3 regions of the Paenibacillus sp. FSL M7-0802 genome follow, and region 3 is predicted to be linked to each of the others. Evidence: riboswitches for the same ligand, from Rfam matches in the RefSeq annotation. Region 3 holds a riboswitch; each other region holds the start of a gene.

Region 1 (6,996 bases), 2.0 Mb from region 3:
TCCACCAGATTCGCGTGAGCGACATCCGCATTCACGCCAACATCTACCACCTTGACATCTGCGCCCGCATGGCGTGCCAGCACATTAATTGCCGCGCCACCTGACAGCATGTTATACAGCATTTGCTGTGTAACCTCAGCCGGAAAGGCACTGACTCCCTCTTCACACACCCCGTGATCCGCAGCCATGACCATAACCGTTTTACGATCAAATTCAGGCTTGTCCACTCCTGTAATTCCTGCTAGCTTGATGGCCACACTTTCCAACTTTCCAAGACTTCCCGGTGGCTTTGTTAATTGGTCCAAATGGGCTGAAGCTGCCGAGGCCGCCACCACATCCGGCTGGGCAATGCTATCGATCAGCTGACGCAGCTTGTTGTTCATAACTTCCACTCCCTGCTCTTTTTAAGTGTGTTTCATCGTTTATTTAATCTGCTGTATCCGAAGCACTCCTGCGCAGCAAGAGCTGCGGCACACCGCTATCGGGATGCGGAAGCATCACAGGCTCAACACCGTATACTCGTCGAATCCGATCCTCGGTTAATAACTTCGATGAAGCTCCCAATCCTTCAACCATTCCATCCTTGAGTACAAGCAAATCTTCGCAAAATTGGGCTGTCAAGTTAAGATCATGCAAGACCGCAATAATCGTCACACCCGTTTCTTGGCGCCAATCTGCCAGCAGTTCCATAAATTCAAGCTGATAGCGCAAGTCCAGATAGGTCGTAGGCTCGTCCAGCAGCAATATTCGTGGCTCCTGCACCATTACTTTTGCCAAAGCTACACGCTGTCGCTGTCCCCCACTCAAGCGGTCCAATGCTCTGTCCGCCAGCGTGGTAAGACCCAATCGCTCTAGCACGCGATCCGTGATCGCCTCCACATCAACACCCTTTTCCCTGCCTAGCCAGTCCTGATGAGGAAAACGTCCCATTTCTACGACTTCCCTGACGGTGTATCCCACTGGAGGAAGCCCTTCCTGTTGGAGTACGGCTATGAGTCGGGAAAGCTCTTTTCTGCTGTAGCTACCGACCTTTTTGCCATAGATATGAACGTTTCCCGAAGTTGGCTGATCTACACCGGAAAGCAAATGCAGCAAGGTGGATTTTCCACTGCCGTTCGGACCAATAATCCCCCACCAAGTTCCTTCGTCGACGCTCCAGCTTATATTCTTTAACGCATGGAACTCTCCATAGGCACGTGTTAGACCCGATACCTCTAACGCCCGATCACGTACCTTCTGTGATTCACTTTGTTCTGTCACAGCATTTCCCCCCTGCGCAGTTTCTTGTTCCGGTACAGGAGATATGCGAAGAACGGTGCCCCAACAAAGGCCGTCATCACGCCCAGAGGAATTTCCGTGGGGGCTAACAACGTGCGAGCCGCCGTATCTGCCCAAGCCATAAAAATAGCTCCACCGAGCGCAGATAATGGAACAATCATCCGGTAATCAGGCCCTGTCACCAGACGAATGATATGCGGTACAACGAGTCCCACAAAGCCAATCACTCCACATACCGAGACAGCGGCTGCTGTCAGCAGCGTGGAAATGATCAGAACAGATAGCTTCGTCGCATCTACATGAACTCCCATGTGAGCCGCCTGACGTTCACCCAAAGCCAAAATATTCAGCACACGTGCCCGGTTCCATAGAAATACCAGTCCTATGACCACATAAGGTAAAAGGATTCCTGTATATGACCAACCGCGCAGACTAAGACTTCCCATCGTCCAGTACAATATTTCATTGACCGTCTCCTTCGACATGGCTGTCAGAAAGGAAACAACCGCCCCCAGAAAGGATTGCATCACCACACCCGACAAAATGAGACTTTGTGTCGGGATTTTTCTACCTTCCCGTGCCAACGTCAGCACCATCCACAGCGTCAGCATTCCGGTCGTAAATGCCACTAACGGCAGCGTCCATATGCCAACAAATGAAAATTGAAGGCCCCAATAAATCAGTACTGCCGCTCCTACCGAAGCCCCCGAGGATACCCCCAGTGTATACGGATCAGCCAAAGGATTACGCAGCACACCCTGAAATCCGGCTCCAGCCAGCGCCAGCGCTGCTCCTACCAACATTCCCAGTAACACTCGTGGCAATCTAACCTTCAAAATAATCTGCTCTGAGGATGTATTCCAATCCGGTGTAAACGTATCGCCTAACCATGGAAGGTGGTTAACCAGAATGCCCGTGATCTGGCTGACCGGAAGCTTGGCCGAGCCGATGCCAAGACAGAGCAGTAGCGTCAGTAACAGCAGGACAAGACCTGTTCCTCCAAAGCCGATCAGTTTACGGTTCATTTGAAAATTTCAGGATACACGCCCTTGGCCACTTCCTTGAGACCTTCCGTTACGCGTGGACCCGGACGACTAATCAAATTATCATCCACGGCAAATACCCGGTTGTGGCGAACAGCCGATATTTGATCCCATCCACTGCGAGCTTTAATGATTTCGCCGAGCGTTTGACCAGTTTTGTCGTCCTTGACACTTTTGCTGTACAAAATCACGTCAGGGTTCGCAGCAATAATATTTTCCTCACTAATTTGGTACCACCCCTTCTGCGTGGCACCTACATTTTCGCCGCCCGCTAACGTGATCAGCTCGTCCATAAACTCGCCTTTACCAACTGTCCAGCCTGGTGAAAACTCGACGTATACCCGCAGCTTCTGACCTTTACCGATATTTTTAATTCCTTCTTTCACTTCAGCTACATCTGCTCTCATCTTGTCAGTCACCGCTCTCGCTTCTTTCTGATGATCGGTGATTTTCCCATACAATTCGATGTTAGCCATGACATCTTCAACTGTCTTCGGTTCCGTTTTAAAAATCATAATTCCCATGTCGCGCAGCTTGGTCGTAGCCTGTTCACTAAGTGATATCCCTGCAAAAACGACTTCCGGGTTAGCAGCAATGATCGCCTCTTCGTTCGGTTTCATAATACCGCCCACTTTAGGCTTTTTCGTAGCTGCTTCCGGGTAATCAGAGTAGTCGGAGACGCCAACAATTTCCTTATCCAGCCCGATGGCGAACAGCGCCTCGGTTTCTGCCGGGGAGACGGAAACGATTTTATCCGGCGCTTTTTTGAATGTAAATTCCTGTCCTGTTGTATCCTTAACCGTGAGTGGGTAAACTGTTTTGCCCGGAGGCTCTTGTGCGGTTACGGTCTGTCCCGGCTGCTGTGAAGAATTCTGGTTCTCTTTATTTTCAGCATTTTTCCCATTAGCTCCACATGCACTCAGCACAACTGCCAAAATCAGAACCAATAGACCTGTTGTCCAAACCTTTATTTTTTTTCCTGCCATGATTTGCACCCCTTCATAAAAAATCGTTAAGAGCGTTACTTGAACATCATCAGATATCTTCTAAATCCAGCCTTCTTTTCCTATCAAAAAAACCCCGCATCCTCATATCAGGACACAGGGGTCACGTTAGCGCAGATCGTGCGCAGGCGGCAGCTTCTTTCCGCATGGACAGTCACTGCGAACACGTCATCCTTTCCTCGAAGGATTATGGTGACAGGCGGACGGGCAGGTATCCTGACTTATGGTAAAATGCATGTCCTGAAATTCTTTCATATGCTTAGTAGCACATAAAGCAGGACTAACGGGCATGTTTCCATTTACAGTGGCGGGACCGCGCCGGACTCACACCGACTTCCCTTTTAACAGCGCAGGCAAGGGAAACCATAGTTTCATCACGCTGCGCCGACCTCGTCTGCTGGATATTTGATGTAGTGGTAGTCAAGCCGTTCTTTTACTTGATGATTATAGGTTAAAAAGAGGCGGCTTACAACCCAAACAGCCTCTTTATCCGCTGGTGTCTAACCTAATGAGGAAGCATTTCTGCTATGTAATTGTGCCGTCCTGCCAGCCTCAATTGAATCCTAAATGCTTCTCCCGGCTTCGGATTCAAACTCCAAAAATCATGGCCCGGTATCAGCATGCAAGCTAACTGACGAATTACGCCACCATGCGTAACGACCAAAACAGAGGGTGGCGCAGCAGTCAAATCCATGGGTTGAACTTCCATAGCAACACGCCATTCATACAGAGAGTCAAGAAATTTCCGTAGACGATTCACAAAATCTGCCCAAGACTCTCCTCCAGGAGGGGTTATCCGTTGCGGCTCATCAATCCAAGCGCGATACAACGACACATCCTTGAGCATGTCATACGTTTTTCCATCCCACTCACCAAAATGAAGCTCTCGCAGACGTGGTTCCATCATAGGAGACATAGTAGATAGGGAACCTCCAGACGTCAATTCTGATTCCGGCACAATGATCTGCAAGGTCTGGCGACATCGCATTAAATCGCTGCAATAGATTCGAGCAAAGGACTGCCCTTGCAATTTTTCTTGCAAAGGCTTTAATTCCTGCTCTGCTCCCGGTAGCAAACCTAAGTCGGAGTGTCCTAGATATCGACGTTCCTTGTTCCATAAGGTTGTGCCGTGACGAACTAACACGAGTTCCATGTCCCAATGCAGATCTTCTTTAGCATCATACGGCACCTTATCCTCCTGTGAGTTCGGACTTTGTGCGTATTCTACTGTCCTTTTTGCTGCTATATCTTGTTTCAAGATCATGTCACTTCCTGCTCGATCATTATTCAGTGTGTCACTCCTCACCGCACCCATCCCAAGGCAAAACAACCTGCGGCTCCTAACAAACACAATCCTACAAACATACTGGACACGGCGAACATCAGCTGGATCGTATGCCGTATATCTTTCGACTCTAGCGGTCGTATCCAATCGCCCATGTATGCACGAAAGGAGCGCACGCCATGATACACATTATAGCCTCCAAGACGAATCCCCAGTGCACCGGCAACAGCCGATTCCGGGAAGCCACTGTTCGGGCTTGGGTGCAGACGAGCGTCTCGCTTGACTGTGCGCCAGCTTCTTGCAGCATCTCGCTTGTACATCCACGCCGCTACCACAAGCATTGCCGCTGTCAGGCGTGCCGGAATGTAGTTAGCGACATCATCCAGACGTGCTGAAGCCCAGCCTAAATGCAGATACTTTTCATTTTTGTAGCCAACCATGGAATCGAGCGTATTCACAGCACGATAAGCCAGCGCCAAGGGTGCTCCCCCGATCAAGGCATAAAAAAGCGGGGAAATAATCGCGTCCACGATATTTTCAGCGACCGTTTCGACGGTACCGCGTACAATCTCAGGCTCATCAAGCTGTTGCGTATCCCGCCCAACTATCATGCCCAGCTCCCGCCGTGCCGCAGCCAGGTCATCCGCCTGCAACGCTCGGTATACTGCCATTCCTGCGTCCTTTAGTCCTTTGGAAGCAATCGTGGTCGCAATCAGCACCATTTCTACGCCGACAGACAACCACGGATGAATCCAGGCAAGCAAGTGCAATAGCGCCCAGGCGAGCGTAAAGGAGCCTCCCGCCACAATGAGTGGAAGCAGTATACCCGCACGTTTCAACCCCCGGTCACTTCGGGCCTGGCGGCGAATCGCTTTTTCCAATGCTGAAATGGCATGTCCCATACCGATGACTGGATGTGGCAACCACCTCGGGTCACCGATCAGCCTGTCCAAAAGATAGGCTGCCAGGATAATCAAGCTAACTGTCACGCCGCTGCTCCTCCTCCAGCACTTCACCCAATACAGACAGCAGCCTGTCGTTGGCTTCTGCATCCTTGACCGCAATCCGAAAATGGCTCGTCGTCAGCCCCGGATACATAGCACAGCTACGTATAAGAATTCCGCGTTGTCCAAGCGCCTGCTGAATCGCCGATGCGCTCCACGTACCCGGCGCCCTTGCCAGCACGTAATTGGCTTCGCCGGGAACAACACCGCAGCCCCATTCCGCCAAGGCGGTCAACAGGCGGTTGCGCTCCGTAGCAATCAGCTCCTGTGTTTGGTGCTCATATGCTTGCCCACTTCTCAAACACGCCTCCCCAGCCAGCAACGCCAATCCATTCACACTCCAGGTCACCTGTTTGGCCGTCATTCGCCGGATATAATCTGGATGAGCAATCGCATAGCCCAATCGCAAGCCAGGAATGGCATAAAATTTGGTCATTGACCGGATCAAAATCACATGAGGATAACGATCCAGCACAGGCAGTAGTGAGATTCGCCGTTCCAGCGGGATAAAATCAATGAATGCTTCATCCACCACCAGCACGGTACCCGTTTTGCCAGCCGCTTCTGCCAGTTCGCACAGCTCCTGCTTACCATATTGCACACCGTTTGGATTATTCGGCTGCCCAAGAAACAAAACATCTACCTGCTCCATGAGCTGAAGGATGTCCTCCACGTCCGCCTTCCATTGAAGCGAGGCCTTCCCGTACACCCGGTTGATCTCAGCTCCGAATTTGCCAGCCAGCTCCGCATATTCTGAAAAACACGGCTCCACTGTACCCACACGCTTAGGAGCCAGTCCCAATAGCAGGAGCGCCATACTTTCAGCCGCTCCGTTTCCGATACTTAACGACTCCGGTGGAACATGCAGTCGCCGTGCGAGCATATTTTTAAAATTCCGATGCCCAGGATCTGGATAGCGAATCACAGTGTCAAATGAGTGTTGCAGCGCCTCAAGCACCTCCGGTGGTGGACCAAGCGGATTAATATTTGCACTAAAATCTACAAAATCCGCAGCAGCTCCGCCGAATGTCGCCGCAGCTGTTTCCCTGTCCCCGCCATGACCGTAAACCTCTATCATTACCTCTCATCCTTTCCGGCCGTTTCCAATCATTTAGCTCCATTATGAGGCTGCTTTTTGCGTCCCGTCAATGCAAATGAGCTTTTGTACATGGCTCACTTGGGTTACAATAGAAGGAGGCACACATAAATTACACAGTTTATATACGGAGGAATGGACATGCTGTTCATCGACAACCAGGGGATACACGATCCAGCCATTAATCTTGCCATTGAGGAATACGCGCTCAAGCATCTACCGCTGGACGACAGCTATTTGCTGTTTTACATTAATCAGCCTTCTATTATTATAGGCAAGCATCAAA
Region 2 (6,996 bases), 210 kb from region 3:
CACCTTCTTCACGGCCCGCTCGCTATCTTGCGTGCTGAACCAGCCTTTTCTCCGTTTGCGGACAGGGTATGCTTTGGTCACATTCTTCAATTCCAGCATCACTGGTGCATCCTTCCTTCCGGGCTCATCTCCAACACTCGATCTGCTATGCGGCTCATACCTTGGCGATCATGTGAAATCAACAATATGGTGAGATCAAAGTCTTCTCTCAATTGTTGCAACAATGCCAAAACCTTGTCGCGGTTGATAACATCCAACGCCGTAGTAGGCTCGTCGGCAATAAAGAGGCTCGGACCTGAGCTTAACATTGCAGCCAGCAGCACCCTTTGACACATGCCTCCGCTTAGTTCAAAAGGATATGACGACAAAATATGCTCAGGATCTGCAAACCCAACCTTGCGGAGCAGAGAGCGCAAATAGGCCTCCCGCACTGGAGTAGCGCCTCCTCTGGCTATCTCCGTGGCACGACTCAGCATCTGCCGCATCCGTGACAGCACGCCCAGTGGGTGGACTTGCTTCGGTGCAGTGTGGGATGGGGCTGCATCAGCGTGCCCCGGCTCCATCTGGTCGTGCGGCATCCAACGCCGCCCGTACAGTCTAAGCGTATCCATCAGCTGGGCGCGGACAGTCCGGATCGGATTCAACCCGCTCAGCGATTGTTGAATGAGCAGGGCAATATCCTCTCGGCGCAGCCTTTGCCAGCGCCGTTCCTGGAACGGGAGAATGTCTTCCCCGTTATAGTAGATACGCCCTTGCGTAACACCGATACCTGGCTCCAGCATGCCTGCGATTGCGTGTGCGGTCAGACTCTTGCCGCATCCGCTCGGTCCGGTCAGGGCCACAATCTCCCCTGAATATATGGAAAAGCTCACATCCCGCAGCAGTGGTTTGCTCCCACTTCCGCTTGCTCCTACGCCTGTGCGGCAGATTTCCAAATGTTCCACGTGTAACAACGGTTTTCGCCCTGCCACTTGTTCTATCGTATCCTTGCCCCCAAGGGCTATTTGATCTCCCACTATTTGGCCGCCCCCTTTTCCGAAAAGCGGTCGCCCAAAAGCTGGCAGGCAAGTACGAATAGCATAATCGCCAAGCCCGGGAAAATCATGACATGCGGAGCCACCTGAAAATATGAGGTTGCATCATGCAGCATCACGCCCCACTCTGGCTTGGGCGGCTGTACACCCAGTCCAAGAAAGGATAGCCCCGCGATCATCAGCACCACGCGTCCGATATCCCATACCGCATAAACCAACAACTGCGGCAACGTTTGTGGCAATACATAACGTCTCAGTATACGTACGTGTGAATTGCCGGATAAACGGGCATACCGAACGTAGTCCTCCTGACAGGCTTTTTGAACCAGACTACGGATATACCGGACATAGCCCGCCCACCGTACCGCAATAATCGCAAGGGTCATGTTAACAAAACCCGGGCCCAAAATGCCCACAATTGCCACCGTTAAAATAATATCAGGAAAAGCCAATACGCCATCGATTCCCCGCATGATCAGCTGATCTACACGTCCACGCACATAACCAATGAGCAACCCTATAGGCAGACTAAAGCACAGCGTAGCTACAGTAATTGCACATGCGATTAGCACGCTCGTCCGTATCCCGTAAATTAGCCGTGACAGCACATCCCGACCCAGATGATCCGTACCGAAAGGATATTTCCGACTGGGTGGTGCCAGACGGTTCAAAAGATCCACTTGAAGAGGATCATGAGGAGCGACCCATGGAGCCAATAACCCAAGCAGCACGATCAGACCAAAAAGTACGCCTCCTGCCAGCAAGCTCCCTTGAAAGGAAAGCCGTATCTTTTTCATTTTCAGCTTCCCCCTTAACGCAAACGTAGCCTCGGATCTATCGCCGTCTGGACCAAATCCACCAAACACTGAACACCTACTATTAAAAATACGGCAAAAATAACATACCCCTGAATCACCGGATAATCTCGCTGGGTAATCGCATCTATAAAATACTTACCTAACCCCGGCCATGAAAAAATGGTCTCGACGATGACATTACCTGCCAGCATAAATGATAGATTTGTACCTAGCAGTGTAATCATAGGCAGAACCGCATGCTTAAATATCTCAAAAAACAGGATATGCATACGTGAAAAGCCTCGAGCCTTCGCTGCTTTCACAAAATTCCGGTCACCCAGCTCCAGCATTTGAGCGCGCAGTACACGGGCTTGCACCGCTCCCAAACCTGCGCCAAGAGTCAGCGCTGGGAGCACTAGATGTGTCCAGTCCTCCCTTCCCATGGATGGGAGCCAGCCCAAGCGAACGGAGAATAGATAGATCAACAGAAAACCAAGCCAAAAAGAGGGAATCGACGATCCCAGCAGGGCAAACAGCCTGCCCAGACGATCCAGTGGGCCGCTGATTTTTAGCGAGGCAGCCAGTCCCAGCCCCAGCGTAAGCACCGTCATGACGGCAAAGCCCGCAGCAGCTAGCTCCACAGTAGCAGGCAGTCTGTTCCATAGTTCGGCTAGCACGGATTCCTTGGATACATACGAGGTGCCCCAATGCCCCGTGAACACATCTCGCAGCCAGTTCACATATTGAATATGAAGCGGCTCGTTTAAGCCCAGTTCCTGCCGTAGCGTCGTCAACGCCTCCTCAGAGGCAGGGACATTATGCGCGGTGAGCAAAATAGTAGCAGGGTCACCAGGAGCGAGCCGCATCAGTACAAAAGTCAGCGTGGATACAACGAATACAATGATGAGCAGCTGCGCCACACGTTCCAGTATAAAACGAATCATAGGATACGCAGCTCGTTATTCCGTAATATCAGATTGCGCTGTAATGTAGTAATACTCGATCGGATGGGGTGTAAAACCCTCCACCCCTTTTTTCACACCAAACACATTATCAGGATGCACAATGAACGACTGTGGCAAATCCGCATTGATGATATCCAGCGCTTGTAGTGTCACAGCATTACGCTGCGCTGTATCCTTCGCCAGCTTCAAGCTGTTAAGAATACTCTCTAGCGGTTTGGAACTATACCGGCTTACATTGGCTTCGCTTTTCGAAGAATAAAACATGTCCATAAAATATTGCGGCTCTCCTGTATGAGCAGTAAGCATGCTGTACATTGCAAAATCCCAATCGTTTTTGGTCAACGCCTCGTCGATATTTTCCACCTTGCGAATCTTGACCTGGATTCCCTCTTTCAGCAATTGGCTTTGGATGACCTCAGCCATAACGGAGAGCTCTGGACGCTGAGGGAAAGTCAGCAGTGTAACCTCGAACGGCTTGCCTTGCTTAGTCCATGTCCCTTGGGCGTCTTTCTGCCACCCATCCTTCGTCAACAGCTGCTCTGCCGTTCCGTTCAGCGCTTTACGCTCAACTTTACCGAAGGGAAGAATGCTCGGGAACGGACTGCTTGCTTCCGTACCGAAGCCCCTCATGACGGCGCTCACAATCGATGCGCGTGGAATCAGGCTGTCCACCACCTTACGGTTCGCCGCATCCTTGAATACTGGCGATTCCATATTGTACACGATCATATGGGTGCGCAAGGAGGGAGCCGACAGCACTTGTAGCTTGTCGTTCTTTTTCAGTACCTCTGCGTTATCAACCGGAATATCCGTCGCCACGTCCACCTCGCCGGATTGCAGCGCCATCAGGCGCGAATTCCCATCCGTAATGAACTTCATCGTCGCTTCAGCCAGTCGTGCCTTCTCGCCCCAATATCCGTCATAACGCTCTACGACCAACGATTGGTCTTTGTTGAACGCTTTGATTTTAAAGGCGCCTGTCATCGCTGGGTAGCTCTGCTCATCTTTCATCGATGCCACATCCAGTACAATCGTCGATGGATCAGCTAGATTGGACACCAGCGCCGCGTTCGGCTGGTTTGTCGTGATTTTCAAAGCCAGCGGGCCGCTTACATCAATGGACTTCACATTCAGTAAATCCTTCGCCAGATGGCTTTTCTCGATAGAGCGCAGCAAAGACGCTTTTACACCTGCTGCATCCATACTCTTTCCATCATGAAAAGTGACTTTATCCTGCAAGCTGAACGTCCAAACTGTAGGACTATCCTGCTTCCACTCCTTTGCCAGCCAAGCCACAGGCTCCAGCTTTTCATTCAAACGTACCAGTGTCTCACCTGCACCGGATCGCATCACATCCCAGCTATTATCTCCGTGCGGGTCAACGCCTGACGGTTTCCATGTATACGCCATTATCAGCTTTTTACCTGTCGCTGTTTGTTGTGCTGACGCGTTTTCACCCTTGCCGGAGCTATCCGACGTCTTATTGCTGGTACATCCCGAAAGAGCCATAACTGCCAGAAATAGCATCACCCCTGTACATATCAACCATGAACGCCTGCTACGATTGCTAATCATTCAAAGAATCCCCCTCTATCTTGTAAAATCATATAAACCTAACGCAAAACGCGAAAAAAGCATTCCGGACCACTTGATCAGCAGTCAGAAATGCTTTCATTATAAAATGTCAAAACTCACCTCGAAGCCAACTCCAAAAACATAGAAGGGATCAGATCGGTTTCAGACATTCCGTATGCAGCACGCCTAACCACCTCCCCAGCATCCCGTGGGTCTGACAGTGATGTCAAAACAGGCAGGTCTCCTGACTCCAGGCGCATCTTTCAGGCCTTCCCGGTTCTTCACAGTTCCAGTGGCTGTTCTGAAAGCTCCAGCAGTATCCTGCTGATGCCTGTATACAGTGGCGGGTCCGTGTCGGAATCTACCGAACTTCCCTTTTAAGTGAACACGCTCAACAACCATCTACATGGTCTCAACAAAACCTCGTACATAGAGTCGTCCGGCTCACACCTGTTTTCTTCCTTTATTTCTTTCCATTACGATCTTATTTTGTTGTCACAGGCTTGTCAATAAATGCTGCACAATAATTTAAATTTGAACGATGTAGCGAGAATGAAGGTGATGTCTATTCATTGCGTGCACGAAATGAACGTGCTAAAATTAGGTATATAGATAATCATCGTGTCCGTATACTAAAAAGAGTCTTCGCCGCGCCAACGGCAAAGACTCTTAGGACTTGAAAGGCTGTGGATCACCACCACGGCGCGCTGCACAACTAAATGTTAATGCAAACGAAACCCACCGTTAGGCGCCTAACCTAATTACGCGGTGGGTTTTCGCTTGTTCCGAAATTTCCGACGTAGCCAGCGATAAAGTTTACGAATACTAAACACCAGGCTTAGTAAAGTAACCATCCAACGCAACACATCGTAGCACGACACAAGGTTGACCATCGGCTTCACCCCCTTTCGGGAAGCTACACCGTGGTCCGAAAACATCCACCACTATTCAAAATCCATAAGGTAAATTATACCACGGCCTCGCCCACTACTCTAGCAAATTCCTCTAGTAAATAAATCAACTTAAGAGTTAACTTTAGCGCCACTGCACAGTCGGACAGGGTCAATATCTATATGTCCCCAGACGGCAAGGGTTTATTTATTCCTAATCATCAAACCTTCTGTGGAACCTCCTGAACCGTCACGCTTTTGACCGATTCGCCCTGTTTTCTTGTCAAAACGATGTTCAAGACAATCGCTGTAATCGAACCCGAAACGATGCCATTTTGCAACAGCATTTTAGCAAAGCTCGGCAGCTGGTCGAACATTTGCGGCAGAACGGCAGAGCCTAGGCCCACGGCAATGCTGCATGCTGCGATCAGCAGATTGCTTTCTTTCCGTAGATCCACTTCTGACAAAATAGACATGCCTGATGCAGCGACCGAGCCGAACATGACGATCATCGCCCCGCCCAGCACAGCGTTAGGAATCACTGTCGTTAAGGCAGCCAGCTTAGGAAGCAAACCAAGAACAACCATGATACCGCCCGCAGCAAAAATAACGTTCCGCGATTTGACGCGTGTGAGTGAAATCAGACCAACATTTTGCGAGAAAGCTGTATAAGGAAACGCGTTAAAAATACCCCCAAGCATAATCGCAAGTCCTTCGGAACGCAGACCATTGACGATCTGCTTCTGCTCCACCTTCTGATCAATTGCTTTGCCTACTGCCAAATAAACGCCTGTAGACTCAACCATACTGACAATATTGACGATAATCATCGTACAAACTGCCATAATGCTAAACTCAGGCTTACCAAAATAAAACGGCTGTGCAACACTCACCCATGAAGCCTCCGCCACGGGAGCAAAATGCACCATTCCCATTCCATAAGCAACCACTGTGCCCACGAACAACCCAATAAGCACGGAAATCGAGCGCAAAAAGCCTTTTGCCAACCGATTCACAAGCAGAATAACCAGTAGTGTGACTAAGGCCAACAGTAAATTACGTGGCTGTCCAAAGTCCGAACTGCCCTGACCCCCTGCTACATTGTTCATCGCCACCGGAATAAGGGATAGACCGATAATCGTAACGACCGAACCTGTAACCACCGTCGGGAAAAAGCGTAGCAGCTTGCCATACAACGGTGCTGCTAACACCACAAATATACCAGACAAAATAATGGCACCATACGCTGTCGCTAAATTTGAGGTCGAAGCAATCGCGATGATGGGCCCTACTGCCGTAAACGTACAGCCTAAAATGACAGGCAGTCTACTACCGAAAAAGCGTGTGCCCATAATCTGTAATAACGTAGCAATCCCGCAAGTGAACAGATCGGCAGCCACCAAATAAGCCATCTGGGCTGGCGTCAGGTGCAATGCTCCCCCTACAATTAGAGGTACAGCAATTGCTCCAGCGTACATCGCCATGACATGCTGGAAGCCCAGCGCGAATAACTTTTGTTTACTTAACATCCCACATTCTCCTTAACGGGAGGAATCACCACGCCAGCTTCCTCTATAAAATGAACCTCGCCTGGTGCCATGGAAGCGATACGCGCAAGAGAACGTACGGCAATGCCTCTCTGCTCCAACAGTCCACGACCTTCCTGGAAGCTCTTCTCAATCACACAGCCAACCCCGGCCAGCTCCGCTCCTGCTTCCTTCACAATATCCGTAAG
Region 3 (6,996 bases):
GATGAAGGTGCTGGAGGAACATCAATTATACGACATCGGCGAGCGGGTCATTGGGGCACAAGATCTGGACATGCTGCGGGAGAATGCGAATTTGAATGGAGAATCGTTCAGCGGCAAAATGAGCAAGCTTGGGTCCGAGTATGCCAAATGGTATGCGCGCCTGCGGGTACTTCCGCCTGAACTGACGAACGCGATTGACCACGGATATGTATATGTTCACGATTTGGACCAATATGCGCTCGGAACTACAAATTGTATCTTTATCCCGTTTGGTCGTTTACTGCGAGACGGCTTCAATACAGGCAACGGCTCTGTGCGCACACCGCAAACGATTATGTCCGCTATGGCACTGGTCGCCATTATTTTCCAATCTCAGCAAAATAGCCAATTCGGAGGTGTCTCCGCCAATAAAATAGATTGGGACCTTGCCCCATACGTTGCCCGGTCCTTCCGCAAGCATCTGCGCAAGGGACTTCGGTTGTTCGAGGAAGAGATAGAATCCCATCTGTCTGACGACGAACTACATATGGCCAATCCCCATTTGCAAGAAGTCTGCCCTCGTTCATACGCATTCGCACGCGAAGAAACGGAAACGGAAACCCGGCAGGCTGCTGAATCGCTCATTCATAACCTGAACACCATGAGCAGTCGGGCGGGTGGACAGATTCCATTCACTTCACTGAATTACGGAATGTGCACGTCTGCTGAAGGACGGCTTGTTACTCAATCGCTGCTGGAGGCCACTATTCGCGGCTTGGGCAGCGGGGAAACTCCTATTTTTCCGCAGCATATTTTCCAATGCAAAGAGGGAATCAACCAGGCAGAAGGCGACATCAATTATGATTTGTTCTTACGGGCAGTAGAATGCTCTAGCAGACGGATGTATCCCAATTTTGTGAATGTGGATGCCACCTTCAACTTGCCTTTTTACCGTGCTGATGACCCGGATACCATTATAGCGACAATGGGTTGCCGTACCCGCACCATTTCTGACCGTTTCGGTAGAAACCGGCAGAGTGGCAAGGGAAATCTCTCCTTCAATACCATTAATCTGGTGCGGCTTGGCATTGAGTATGGTATTTGCACAGGCAAACGCCTGACACCTGACCGTGATCGCTTTGATGCGAGACTGGAAGAAGTTATGCGCATTGCGGTGGATGGCCTAATCCATCGCTATCAAATCCAGACCAGCCAACCGGCCAAAGCCTCGGACTTTATGATGCGCGAAGGGGTATGGGAAGGTGGAGAACAACTGGCGCCAGATGATAAGGTGGGAAGCGTACTAAAGCACGGTACGCTTTCGATCGGGTTCATCGGGCTGGCTGAGTGCATGAAGGCACTATACGGGAAACACCACGGGGAGGATGATTTCGTATACCGCGAGGCACAGCGAATCATCACTTCCATGCGCGTGTATTGCGATCGAATGAGTGAATATCACAATTTAAATATTACATTGTTCGCTACGCCTGCCGAAGGTCTGTCGGGCAAGTTCACATTGCTGGATCAACGTGATTTCGGGATTATCCCTGAGGTAAATGATCGAGAATATTACACGAATTCTTTTCATATTCCCGTGTATTATACGCTCCCGGCTGCTCGTAAAATCAGCTTGGAAGCTCCGTTCCATAACCTCTGCAACGCTGGTGCGATTTCATACATCGAGCTGGATGGTAACGCGCGGAATAACCCGGATGCGTTTCTTAAAATTGTTCAGTACGCGCTGCATCAGAACATCGGCTATTTCTCTATCAACCACCCGGTGGATCGTTGTACGGAATGTGGTTATGAAGGGATTATCGGGACAAGCTGCCCCCAATGCGGCACAGATGAGGAGCATACACACTTTCAGCGCTTACGTCGGGTAACCGGATATCTGACAGGAGATTATACCGTTCGCTTTAATGCTGCAAAACAGGCAGAAGTTCGAGACCGGGTGAAACATAAGTGAATTTGTGTGGCTACATTCCGGAATCTCTGAACGAAGGATACGGCCTGCGCACTGTCGTGTTTATTAGCGGTTGCCGTCATGCCTGTCCCGGATGCTTTAATCCAGCGTCGTGGAGCTTCCGTGCAGGTGAGCCATTTACACCCCAACGACAACAGGAAGTCATTCGTGACATCATGGATAATCCGTTGTTGGACGGACTGACTCTCTGCGGGGGAGATCCGTTTTTCTCAGCAGCAGAATGCTCGCAATTTGTGCGTGACTTCCGCGAGGCCTGTCCCGACCGAACCGTGTGGGCTTATACTGGCTTTGTCTATGAAGATTTACTCACAGATCAGGAGCGACAGGAGCTAGCGCTTTTGTGCGATGTGATTGTGGATGGTCGTTTTGTAGAACAGCAAAAGGACCTGACCCTTCCCTTCCGGGGCAGTCGCAACCAGCGTCTGGTAGATGTAAAAGCCAGTATTCAGGCAGGCTATACCGTTTCATTGGCTTAACGCGAAGTTTACCCGGCAAGATGCTATATATCTAAGACAAGTCCCCATCATGGGTAAGGCTTGTCTTTTTTTCATATAGCTAACTGTTTCCATTGGAGTTTCTATTGCGCATCCTGTAAGTTTCACTTATGATGGTGAACAAGTATACGAGTGCATAATTATTCGTCATACCTTAACCGCATAGCTTGGAGATAGGTGTCTGTTCTATTCAGATCAGGCTTAAAAGGGAAGCCGGTGCAAATCCGGCACGGTCCCGCCACTGTAAACGGGGAACTTTCAGCTGTTCATATATCCACTGGTCCACAGACCGGGAAGGAATGCTGAGAGTCATGATCCGTAAGTCAGGAGACCTGCCTATTTTAACAACATCGCAAGTACCTACGGAAGATAGGGAGGTGTTAAGAGCAGTCGCCGTATTTTTGATTTTTTAATCACGGAGGCATTCTTTCCCCTACTTATTTTTAACTCTGGGGGAAGAATGCCTTTTTTGGTACGTAAAAATAAAACAGCTACCCACTAGGAGGAAAAGTACATGTCCATTATTGAATGGCCTGAATTGTCCGGCTTGATTAGCAGTAATCTGGGATATCCGCGTATCGGCGAAAACCGGGAATGGAAGAAAGCACTGGAACGCTTCTGGAACGGCAGCATTAACGAAAGCGAACTGCAGACGGAGATGAAAAGATTACGGTTGGAGCATCTGAGCAAGCAGCGTGACAAGGGGATTGATCGCATTCCTGTCGGAGACTTCTCCTATTACGATCACATGCTGGATACATCTGTAATGTTCGGTCTGGTACCCGAACGGTTCAACCATCGTCCCGCAGGTCCGGTTCCTCTGTCCGTGTATTTTGGGATCGCTCGTGGACAGAAGGGAGCAACCGCCAGTGAAATGACCAAATGGATGAATACCAATTATCACTACATCGTTCCTGAATTGGCAAACGCAGTCCCGGTGTTCACTGAAAATAAACCCTTACAGGCTTATCGTGAAGCAAAACAAGAGCTAGGCATTGATGGGAAACCGGTCCTCATCGGCCCCTATTCATTCGTTACCTTATCCAAAGGCTATGATCGTAAGGATTTGGCCGCCATCGTACGAAGCTTCCTGCCACTGTACACCCGTATCCTGTCTGAACTAGCGGCAGAAGGCGTTCAGTGGGTCCAAATCGATGAACCTGTCCTGACCACCTCATTCCCGGCAGAGGATTTGGACATTATTCAGGAAGTCTATGAAGCTTTGACTCAAGCTGCGCCCTCCTTGAATATAATGCTGCAAACCTACTTTGGCAGCCTGGACCATTATGAGCGTCTGTCCGCACTTCCGGTACAGGGATTGGGTCTTGATTTTGTGTATGATGATGGCGAAAATCTTCAGCATATATTGCAGCATGGCTTCCCTAAAGGAAAAACGCTGGGCGCTGGGGTTATTGACGGGCGCAATATATGGCGAAGCGACCTGAACGCTGTGGCTGCCCTGCTGGGTCAGTTAGCAGAACAAACCACTGCCGCACAGCTTATCGTACAGCCATCATGCAGTCTGCTGCATGTGCCAGTCAGTCTGGAGGCAGAGCACAAGCTGGACAAGGAGCTGGTGCAAGCGCTGGCCTTTGCCGATGAAAAGCTGGAGGAAATCGCCGTCCTGACGGCTGCACTTGGCAAACACGATCCTTCCGCACTCGCCAAGCTTGAGCAAAGTGCGGATGCGGTAGCCCGTTTCAACAGTTCAGCGGCACGCGTACAGACAGCTGCCGATCTGGCCGACCTGTTGGCAAAAGAGCCTCTGTCACGCAGCGTTCCTTTCGCCGAGCGTCGTGAGATTCAGCAAAATAAGCTGAAGTTGCCTCCACTGCCTACGACGACCATTGGTAGCTTCCCGCAAACCGCCGAGATCCGCAAGGCCCGCCTGCACTATCGCAAAGGAGAATGGTCAGCCGAGCAATACCGGGCGTTCATCCAACAGCAAATTAAGGAATGGATTGATATTCAAGAGGACATTGGCATTGACGTGCTTGTTCATGGAGAATTTGAGCGGACCGATATGGTTGAATTTTTTGGCGAAAAGCTGAACGGCTTTGCTTTTACGCAAAACGGATGGGTGCAGTCCTACGGCTCCCGCTGTGTTAAACCGCCGATTATATACGGAGACGTTTCCTTCGATCAGCCCATGACCGTGGAAGAAACGGCATTCGCCCAATCGTTAACTTCCAAGCCTGTTAAGGGAATGCTTACAGGCCCTGTGACCATTTTGAACTGGTCTTTTGAACGTAACGATATTCCTCGTAGTCAAGTTGCTTTACAGTTGGCTCTGGCATTACGGGCAGAGGTAGAGGCACTGGAACAAGCGGGCATCGGCATGATTCAGGTCGATGAGCCTGCAATTCGTGAAGGGCTTCCACTGAAAAAAGAACAACAGCAAGCCTATCTGGACTGGGCGGTTCAAGCCTTCCTTGTGACCACGGCCACCGTTGAACCTGCGACCCAAATCCATACGCACATGTGCTATTCCGAATTTCAGCATATGATTCAGTCCATCTCCGATATGGATGCCGACGTCATATCTATTGAAACTTCGCGAAGTCACGGAGAACTGATTGTCAGCTTTGAAGATCAGGTATACGACAAGGGCATCGGTCTGGGCGTGTACGATATCCACAGTCCGCGCATCCCCGATGTATCTGAAATGCTAAGCATGATCCAGCGTGCTCTGCGCGTACTGCCATCAGATTTGTTCTGGGTTAATCCGGACTGTGGTCTGAAAACCCGCACCAAGGAGGAATCTATCGCCGCCTTGCGACTAATGGTACAAGCGGCTCAAGCAGCCCGGGCTGCATTGGCTGTATCCAACTAATCTTTTTATCGTATCGAATCGCACCATCATTTCACCATATCCTATTCCCCTTTCCGGCCCTTTTTGGTAAAAGCCGGGAAGGGGGATTTATTCTAGGTCATATAATGTATAAACGCCTTGAATATGCTCCATTTTCATCTGCTTCATATGTACGCCTAAGCCATGTTCTTGATCCCAGGAGCAACTAAAATTCAAATACAGTTCATCCTTTGCCGATGAGTCGGAAATCAGTATAGACACAAGCTGTATTCGATCCAGCAATTGTTCCGGCCGCTCCACATAAGGCGCATATTCATCTGGGTCCTCTCCCCATATACTGTAAGCATTCCGGTACTTTTCCACTATGCCAGCATAATGATGGTGTATGGACTCCAACACTTGAGGATGAATAGCTGACGAATATTCCATATACTGCTCCCATGTGTTTTTTTGCAACTGTGTAGGTTCTTCTATAGTCTGTGCCTGTTCTTCGGAGTCAGCCCCCACGATAAATTCGACTTCTACTTCCGAGGGCTGCCCGCAAAAATTAAGATGTACTACACCACGCAGAACAATCTCCTCAGATACATCCCAAGACTCATCATCCTGTTCCAGTTCCATATACCAATTTTTCCAATCCACCCTTTACCCACCTCTTCATAAAAAGTAATATTTAACCCTATTGAATACTTTACAATCTATCATTTTAATGAATGAAATTAAAGTAGCATCCTATTTGTGCTTCCAGCCATATTTCGAGTAATTTCCAAATAAAAATACTTTTTTCTACAACATTCGCTACTCAATAAAGCCTCCAAGGAAGGAATTCTGCCCATTTTGGCACAAATATTTTATTATTAAAAATTTAGTACCTTGCATTAATCAGTACATGATGTTAAATTATACCTGACTACTGTTCTATAATTAGTACCTGTGACAAATTATGCACAAACACACGTTTCTTTCCCTTATTCCGAACGACACCTATGAATTATTGATAACATCCAGGAAGGGAGCACCGCTCGTGAATGTGAACATCCAATTCAAAAAAGGGGTACTGGAACTGTGCGTTCTAGTTCTAATTGGACGCAAAGACCGTTATGGCTACGAGTTGGCGCAAGCCGTCTCCCGTCATATTGAAGTAGCCGAGGGAGCCCTATATCCACTGCTTCGCCGTCTAGTATCAGAAGGATACTGCACAACGTATTTACAGGAATCGACCGAGGGGCCTCCTCGCAAATATTATCGGCTGACCGATACTGGCAGTCATTATACAAGAATACTTACGCGGGAATGGAATGATTTTGTCCATAATGTCGCAAGCCTACTGGAGGAAGGAAATTCCGATGAATAGAAAACAGTTTCTTACAGAGGTGGAACAGCGTCTTTCTCCTCTCCCTGCAGAGGTACGCAATGAGCTGCTTAGTGATTTGAGCCAGCATTTTGACTACGGGTTGGTTAATGGCAAAAGCGAAAGTGAGATTGCCAATGAGCTGGGTAACCCGGAGGATATTGCCCGAGAAGCGTTGGATGATCCCAATGCAGCCTGGAACGATTCTCCTCCGCTTCGTCAGGGAAGCTTCGCACGCAATCTTTTTACTTTCTTAGGGCTGCTGTTTCTCAATTTGCTAATCTCCATCCCGATTATGGCTACCCTATGGGCAGTATGGGCTTCATTGGCCGTGGTATCGGTCAGCTTCATTGCAGCCCCCCTTCTCGCC

The links. Region 3 has a riboswitch for cobalamin ahead of metE (5-methyltetrahydropteroyltriglutamate--homocysteine S-methyltransferase). Riboswitches for the same ligand answer to the same signal wherever they lie in the genome.
Region 1: linked by a shared signal. The riboswitch ahead of MHB54_RS06005 (ABC transporter substrate-binding protein) and the one ahead of metE (5-methyltetrahydropteroyltriglutamate--homocysteine S-methyltransferase) in region 3 are both predicted to bind cobalamin.
Region 2: linked by a shared signal. The riboswitch ahead of MHB54_RS13930 (ABC transporter substrate-binding protein) and the one ahead of metE (5-methyltetrahydropteroyltriglutamate--homocysteine S-methyltransferase) in region 3 are both predicted to bind cobalamin.

Annotation. Positions count from the first base shown of each region.
Region 1 is NZ_JBBOSD010000001.1:1,192,243-1,199,238, forward strand. Features, by position in the region: gene cobT (nicotinate-nucleotide--dimethylbenzimidazole phosphoribosyltransferase) at 1-383, opposite strand, end outside; gene MHB54_RS05995 (ABC transporter ATP-binding protein) at 427-1,260, opposite strand; gene MHB54_RS06000 (FecCD family ABC transporter permease) at 1,257-2,303, opposite strand; gene MHB54_RS06005 (ABC transporter substrate-binding protein) at 2,300-3,307, opposite strand; cobalamin riboswitch at 3,515-3,708, opposite strand; gene MHB54_RS06010 (histidine phosphatase family protein) at 3,831-4,589, opposite strand; gene cbiB (adenosylcobinamide-phosphate synthase CbiB) at 4,628-5,599, opposite strand; gene cobD (threonine-phosphate decarboxylase CobD) at 5,589-6,692, opposite strand; gene MHB54_RS06025 (lipoate--protein ligase) at 6,852-6,996, shown strand, end outside.
Region 2 is NZ_JBBOSD010000001.1:2,983,895-2,990,890, reverse strand. Features, by position in the region: gene MHB54_RS13950 (ABC transporter ATP-binding protein) at 1-102, opposite strand, end outside; gene MHB54_RS13945 (ATP-binding cassette domain-containing protein) at 99-1,016, opposite strand; gene nikC (nickel transporter permease) at 1,016-1,831, opposite strand; gene nikB (nickel ABC transporter permease) at 1,846-2,775, opposite strand; gene MHB54_RS13930 (ABC transporter substrate-binding protein) at 2,791-4,371, opposite strand; cobalamin riboswitch at 4,589-4,792, opposite strand; gene MHB54_RS13925 (nucleobase:cation symporter-2 family protein) at 5,483-6,790, opposite strand; gene MHB54_RS13920 (xanthine phosphoribosyltransferase) at 6,784-6,996, opposite strand, start outside.
Region 3 is NZ_JBBOSD010000001.1:3,197,799-3,204,794, reverse strand. Features, by position in the region: gene MHB54_RS14895 (anaerobic ribonucleoside triphosphate reductase) at 2-1,951, shown strand; gene nrdG (anaerobic ribonucleoside-triphosphate reductase activating protein) at 1,948-2,445, shown strand; cobalamin riboswitch at 2,622-2,817, shown strand; gene metE (5-methyltetrahydropteroyltriglutamate--homocysteine S-methyltransferase) at 2,978-5,296, shown strand; gene MHB54_RS14880 (DUF6985 domain-containing protein) at 5,384-5,917, opposite strand; gene MHB54_RS14875 (PadR family transcriptional regulator) at 6,300-6,629, shown strand; gene MHB54_RS14870 (DUF1700 domain-containing protein) at 6,622-6,996, shown strand, end outside.